Regions from separate parts of the Oceanisphaera sp. IT1-181 genome, predicted to be linked through region 2. Evidence: riboswitches for the same ligand, from Rfam matches in the RefSeq annotation. Region 2 holds a riboswitch; each other region holds the start of a gene.
What was found. Region 2 has a riboswitch for thiamine pyrophosphate ahead of thiC (phosphomethylpyrimidine synthase ThiC). Riboswitches for the same ligand answer to the same signal wherever they lie in the genome.

Region 1 (2,265 bases), 200 kb from region 2:
CGCGCCATGAGTCTCAGGCTTATATGGATATTTACTTTGAGCGCTACCCAGGCGTGCTCAAATACATGGAAGACACCCGCGCTCTGGCCGCAGATAAAGGCTACGTGGAGACTTTGTTTGGTCGTCGCTTATATTTGCCTGAGATCAACGCTAAAAACGGTGCGCGCCGTAAAGGCGCCGAACGTGCCGCGATCAACGCGCCAATGCAGGGAACCGCCGCCGATATCATCAAGAAAGCCATGATCAAGGTCGCGGCTTGGTTAAAGAGCCAAGCCGACGGTGAAGTGCGCATGCTGATGCAAGTACACGATGAGTTGGTGTTTGAAATTCGTGAAGATAAAGTCGAAGAGTTTAAACAGCAGATCTGCGATCTCATGGAGCATGCGGCCAGTATTGATGTGCCATTACTGGTTGAAGCCGGCGACGGCGATAACTGGGATCAAGCGCATTAACTGACAGCTGCACGCCGTACGTTATACGCGTTACGTTAACAACAAAGCACCGAGCCGGTTGGTTCGGTGTTTCTTTATGTATGACTTACCGCGTATGGCGTAAAGCGTACGGCTTTCTTTTCAAGGTGTAGGTCGCTATTATCCAACCATTGTTAGTCGGGGAGCCTTGGTCAAAAACCTAAGTGCTGAGACGGTAGATGCCGGACCCGCTGTACCTGATCCAGTTAATGCTGGCGTAGGAAACTAACGGGTAAGTGCCACTTTACCTGCAAGTCCTTCGCCCGAAGGAGCTTAATAAATGTCCACTCAGTTCTCTGCTAATGCAGCAAATAAGCAAAAACCTCATCACCAAAAGCCACATCACCAAAAACCAATAGTCCTCACCATTGCCGGCTCAGACAGCAGCGGTGGCGCGGGTATTCAAGCGGATATTAAAGCCATTTCTGCCACCGGCGGTTACGCCTGCTCTGTGATAACGGCCCTCACTGCACAAAATACTCAAGGCGTGACCGCAGTACACCCAACGCCGCAAGCCATGATCCAAGCGCAATTAGACGCGGTATTCAGCGATTTGGCCATTACTTCGGTGAAAGTAGGCATGCTCGGTGATAGCGAAACCATTCGCACAGTAGCGGCGGCGTTGCGCCGTTATCAGCCCCAGCATTTAGTGGTGGATCCTGTGATGGTGACCGCCAATGGCGACATGTTGCTGGCGGACGATGCGGTGCATTGCTTGCGCACCGAGTTGCTGCCGTTGGCGGATGTGATCACGCCTAACTTACCGGAAGCGGCGGCTTTATTGGGGGTGGCGATTCCTGAGTATTTGTCTGACGTAGAAGCCTTATTTGCCGGTTTACAGCAGTTGGATTGTAAGGCGGTATTAATCAAAGGCGGCTTCTTGCAACAAGAAGCGCGTAGCCCAGACTGGTTATTAATGGGTGGTCAAGTGCGCTGCTTCGATACGCCGCGCATTATGACGGCGAATACCCACGGCACTGGCTGTACTTTATCGGCGGCGCTGGCCAGTTATTTAGGTCAAGGTTTTAGCTTAGAAGAAGCCGTAGAGCGGGCTAAGCACTATATCGATCAGGCGATTTTGGCTGGCAGTTTAGTGCGTATCGGCCAAGGCCGAGGTCCGGTGGAGCATTTTTTCGCTACCAAAATAGGCCCGACCCGACTTGTACCATAAATAAAATATTGGAATCGCTATTGCATATAGAGTTGGTGAATACTTAGATCAATCTCTCAATTAACGTTATCAAGCGGGCGAAAAAACTGTGGCCTGCTTGCGTTTTACTAGGTCGACTTGTAGTATCGATCGCCATAATAATATAAAAATAATCGATTAACTGATTGATAAGCTTATTGATAAATAATCGAAATAGCTTCTAACTATAGCCTCTGCCCAGTGTTATCTCTTCCCTATTTTTAGCTTATTCTATTGCCTGAACAGGCAAGGAAAGGAGGCATTTTCCTATGCTTGTTGCCATTTTATCGGGCTTTATTTTAGCCTTTCTGGTGCCACAACTGTCTCGCATTATGGGCGCGAAGATTGGTTGGTGCCTGTCGGTACTGCCGGCGGCATTGTTTGGCTATTTTTTAACGTTTTGGCCGGCGGTGACCGCAGGCGAAACGCTGCATTATCATTATTCTTGGATACCCAGTCTCAATATTAATCTGAGCTTAATGGTCGATGGCCTAAGCCTGATGTTTGCCTTGCTGATCACCGGCATTGGTACTTTTATCTTTATTTATGCGGGCCGTTATCTACAAGGCCACCGAGATATTCATAAGTTATTGATGTATTTGCTGG
Region 2 (2,265 bases):
CCAACTGCGCGGGCCTAATGATCATCGCCTTAGCGAACGCGAGCTCTGCAATGGCTAAGTTGGGAGCCGTTGCTGAGGTAAAATCGGAGTAGCGGGCGAGGTCGAGCGCCACTGGCATTGAGTATTGTTCGGCTAAGGCTTTTGCGGTTGGCAAGTCGGCGCTGGGATCCAGTAGCCAGTCGATGCGGCTACCATCTATACGCTGCCATAAACCCCCGATTTGCTCCTTATCTAAGCGTCCCGCGGCGTCCAGCACTAAGCGTACAGAGGGTGCTAACAGGCAGAGCTCGCGCACTAAACTGGCGTCGTAGTGCACATCGCCGGTGAGAGTGAGCCAAGCACGCTCTGGATGGACGCGCCGACAGCGCCAAGCGCGCACTAATGGATCTCTTGGGCCCTCCAGTAGCGGTAAAGAAAATAGCGGTAAAGAATGTGGGGTTTGCTGCACCGTTAAAGGTGCCGAGCTCACTTTAGCCAGTGCGCAATCTAGACCAAACTGTACCGCCGGCAATCTGGCCCCATAAGCCAACCCGTGGCGCAAACGCTCAACGGCCACCAGCAAGTCTTGCTCTAAGCTTAAATCGCTGTCGCCTTGTCCATTGGATAAGTCATTAGGCAGAGGTGAAATTTCGCCCCAATGCCCCTCAATTTCCACATAAAAACCCTCACGGTGGACGATAGTGCTGCCATTGATGGTGAGCGGCATGGTCAACGGCAATTGATAGCGATAGAGGTTAATGTGCATAAGTTCTCTACTTCTGAGTGTTGGCTTTTTTAGCTTAACGCTATGCATTTGCTTTCACATACTTACTTTTACATGAAACTAACATGCGTTCAGCGGGCTGGCCAGCATGTAAGGTGCCTTACTGTTTTGCAGCGCTGATAGCGTTGGGGTTAGCCTTTGGAGGAGCAAATATCTAAATGGCACACCGTTTTTTGTAGGGTCGAATTTATTCGACCAGAAATCACCGCGCACTTAACAATCGGTCGAATGAATTCGACCCTACAGTGTAAAGACGTACTGATTTCACCTTCTCGCAGCTTTGCTTTTGTAATCGAGATCTGCTTTACTGACCACTATCTTGTCGGAGTGCTCTATATGGGCTGAGACCACAGTAAGTGGGATCCGTTGAACCTGATCAGGCTAATACCTGCGTAAGGGAAGCAAGTGAGAATTTGGCGTTTACCTCCTCTGCCAAGTTCTTCATCAACACTCCTGACAAGCATTTTCACCCAACATGGATTTAAGTGAGATTGCTATGTCAACGAAAGCACCAAAACTAACGAACGTTTCAGATCAAAAGCCTAAGAAAATTAACCGTCGCGAAGTGCGCAGCCAAGCCCAAGAGTTTATCGATAACCTCAAAGGCGAACACTTTCCTAATTCTAAGCGCATTTTTATCCAAGGCTCACGCCCAGATATACAAGTGGCGATGCGCGAAATTCACTTGGCCGATAGCTTTAAAGGCGGCAGTGAAGAAAACCCCATTCTTGAGCCTAATGCGCCTGTACCTATCTATGACACCTCAGGCCCTTATGGCGACACAAGCGCCGAGCTTGATGTACGCCAAGGGTTGCCCCAGCTGCGCCGCCAGTGGATTTTGGACCGTGAAGATACGGTTGAATTGGCACAAGTGAGCTCTGAGTTTACCCAAGAGCGCATGGCCGATGATGGCCTGGATCACCTGCGTTTTGAGCAGATGCCCAAACCCCGCAAAGCCAAGTTAGGCCATTGCGTGACCCAAATGCATTATGCGCGCAAAGGCATTATCACGCCGGAAATGGAATATATCGCCATCCGTGAAAACATGGGTCGTGAGCGAGTGCGTGATGAAATGCTGCTGCAACAGCATAAGGGTGAAAGCTTTGGCGCCAACCTGCCGGAGAGTATTACTCCTGAGTTTGTGCGTAAAGAAGTAGCCGAAGGTCGCGCCATTATTCCGGCCAACATTAACCACGCCGAATCTGAGCCGATGATTATCGGGCGCAACTTCTTGGTTAAGATCAATGCCAACATCGGTAACTCGGCGGTAACTTCGTCGATTGAGGAAGAAGTAGAGAAGTTAGTGTGGGCCACTCGCTGGGGTGCCGATAACGTGATGGACCTGTCTACGGGCCGTAATATTCACGAGACTCGCGAGTGGATCTTGCGTAATAGCCCAGTACCCATAGGTACCGTCCCTATCTATCAGGCGTTGGAAAAAGTGAACGGCGTGGCCGAAGATCTTAACTGGGAAGTGTTTCGCGATACCTTGATTGAACAAG
Region 3 (2,265 bases), 1.2 Mb from region 2:
GACTTGGTGGTGGGTGCCGATGGTATTAGAAGTGTCGTTCGCCACTTAGCTTTGGGGCACGACATAAGCTCCCTGCGTTATTTGGATTGCATGGTGATCTTAGGGATCTGCCCATTAAGTGCGCTTGAAGGCGTAGACAGTGATTTACTGGACTCTGCTACGGTATTTCAAACCGCCAATGGCCATGAGCGTATTTATATCATGCCCTACGACGCCGATTCTGTGATGTGGCAATTAAGCTTTCCTATGGCAGAAAACGAAGCTAGAGCCTTGAGTGCCCAAGGCACTGCAGCGCTAAAGGCAGAAGCCTGCAAGCGCACCCAGTGGCACTCGCCCATTCCGCAGATTTTGGCAGCCACTCAGGATGCACAAATTTCTGGCTATCCGGTGTATGACCGCGCCTTACTCACGCCAGAATTATTGGCAAGCGCAGGTCCCATTACATTGCTTGGCGATGCGGCGCACCCCATGAGCCCGTTTAAAGGGCAAGGCGCTAACCAAGCGTTGCTCGATGCATTATCACTGGCACGCATTATTGTCAGAAGCTGCCGGCCACAATCGAACTGGCGCGATGCAGGCATTCGCAACCGCGTGTTAGGCGAGTTTGAAGCTGAGATGCTAGAGCGCAGCGCCACTAAAGTGACGGATTCAGCAGACGCGGCGCAATTTCTGCACTCGGATGTGGTGCTGCATGAGAGCGATGAACCTAGAGGGCGTTGTTTAAAGTAACAAATGCTGAAAACAAACAGGCACCTAAATAAAGCTGATACAGAAAGATGAATTCAGTCACCAGCCGCGCTCACTAGAGCGCGGCTTTTTTGTTGAGGCCCCTTTTGTTAAGGCCCCGTCGCAGAGGAACAACAGCTTTGCTGTATAAATCTCGACCTTAATGCCTAAATAGGTATAATGCAGACTGACTTATAACCATAAGTCATATCCTAAGGGGTGGCAGTTACGATTGCCTGAGATGCGCAGACGCGAACCCTTTGAACCTGATCCGGCTAATACCGGCGTAGGAATAGGAAGCCGCAACGCTTTGCTCTGCTCTCACCTGCCTGCTCTCGTCGTTACCCGGTTTTCGTATCTATAACCTATAGATCTATGCGGAGACTTGAAATGCCAAAATTACCTTTTTTACCCTCAGCGGTATCTTCAGCCGTGGCTTTAGGCCTAATGGCCGCGTTACCGACTTATGCAGTCGCGGCTGAGGTTTATACCCTAGACACCACCACCGTTACGTCCAGCTTTCGTGATGACAGCCTGCAAGAAACTGCGGCCAGCGTAAGCGTGATTGATGAAGCTGAGCTCAATAAGCCCGGCAACAATCATCTTGAAGACGTATTGGCGCAAACGCCTAACGTAAACTTGAGCGCCGGTGCCTCGCGCGGCAAATATTACCAGATCCGCGGTGTGGGCGAGCGCAGCCAGTTTATTGGTGCAGTTAATCCTTCGGTAGGTGTGTTGGTCGATGGCATAGACATGAGCGCCATGACCTTAGGTGCCACCTTGCTGGACACTAAACAGGTAGAAGTGCTGCGTGGCCCACAAAGTAGTTTGTATGGCGCCAACGCCTTGGCTGGCCTAATCAACATTAGCGCCAATGAGCCTACCGACACCTTAACAGGTGATGTGGAACTGACGGTGGCTGAGTACAACACCCAGAACTTAGCGGCGGCCGTAGGCGGGCCTATTAGCGACAATGTCTCCTATCGCGTTGCCGCCCAGCGCAATACCAGCGATGGTTTTGTGAAAAACGATTACCTAAATCGCGACGACACTAACAATATTGATGAAACCCTGCTGCGCACTAAGTTTCGCATTGCCGTCAGTGAAGATTTGGACTTAGACCTCACCGCCTTTTACGCCAATGTTGATAACGGTTATGACGCCTTTTCTCTGGATAATACCCGCCATACCTTATCGGATAACCCAGGCCACGACCGCCAAGAAACGCTGGCACTGTCGGGTAAAACGACTTGGTATGGCAATGAGAACTTTATTCAGGAAACATCCATCAGCGTCAATAAGAGCGATCTAGAATATGGTTTTGACGTAGACTGGACCTATCCAAGCCTACACCCTGACACCTACAGCGCCACCGATAATTACCAAAGGGACGAGCGCGGTGCCACCGTCGATGTGCGCTTTATTTCCACCGAAGAGTCTCGGCTATTTAACGACAGCACCGACTGGACCGGCGGCCTATATTATTTTCATCGCAGCTCAGATTTAACCCGCGATTACACCTATCTGCCGAGCACCTTT

Region 1: another riboswitch for thiamine pyrophosphate. It lies ahead of thiD (bifunctional hydroxymethylpyrimidine kinase/phosphomethylpyrimidine kinase); the one in region 2 lies ahead of thiC (phosphomethylpyrimidine synthase ThiC).
Region 3: another riboswitch for thiamine pyrophosphate. It lies ahead of R0134_RS10955 (TonB-dependent receptor); the one in region 2 lies ahead of thiC (phosphomethylpyrimidine synthase ThiC).

What each region holds. Positions count from the first base shown of each region.
Region 1 is NZ_CP136856.1:3,423,791-3,426,055, reverse strand. Features, by position in the region: gene polA (DNA polymerase I) at 1-452, shown strand, start outside; TPP riboswitch at 600-711, shown strand; gene thiD (bifunctional hydroxymethylpyrimidine kinase/phosphomethylpyrimidine kinase) at 751-1,641, shown strand; gene R0134_RS15225 (putative monovalent cation/H+ antiporter subunit A) at 1,929-2,265, shown strand, end outside.
Region 2 is NZ_CP136856.1:52,492-54,756, forward strand. Features, by position in the region: gene R0134_RS00190 (o-succinylbenzoic acid (OSB) synthetase) at 1-745, opposite strand, end outside; TPP riboswitch at 1,077-1,181, shown strand; gene thiC (phosphomethylpyrimidine synthase ThiC) at 1,260-2,265, shown strand, end outside.
Region 3 is NZ_CP136856.1:2,457,532-2,459,796, forward strand. Features, by position in the region: gene R0134_RS10950 (NAD(P)/FAD-dependent oxidoreductase) at 1-729, shown strand, start outside; TPP riboswitch at 932-1,036, shown strand; gene R0134_RS10955 (TonB-dependent receptor) at 1,117-2,265, shown strand, end outside.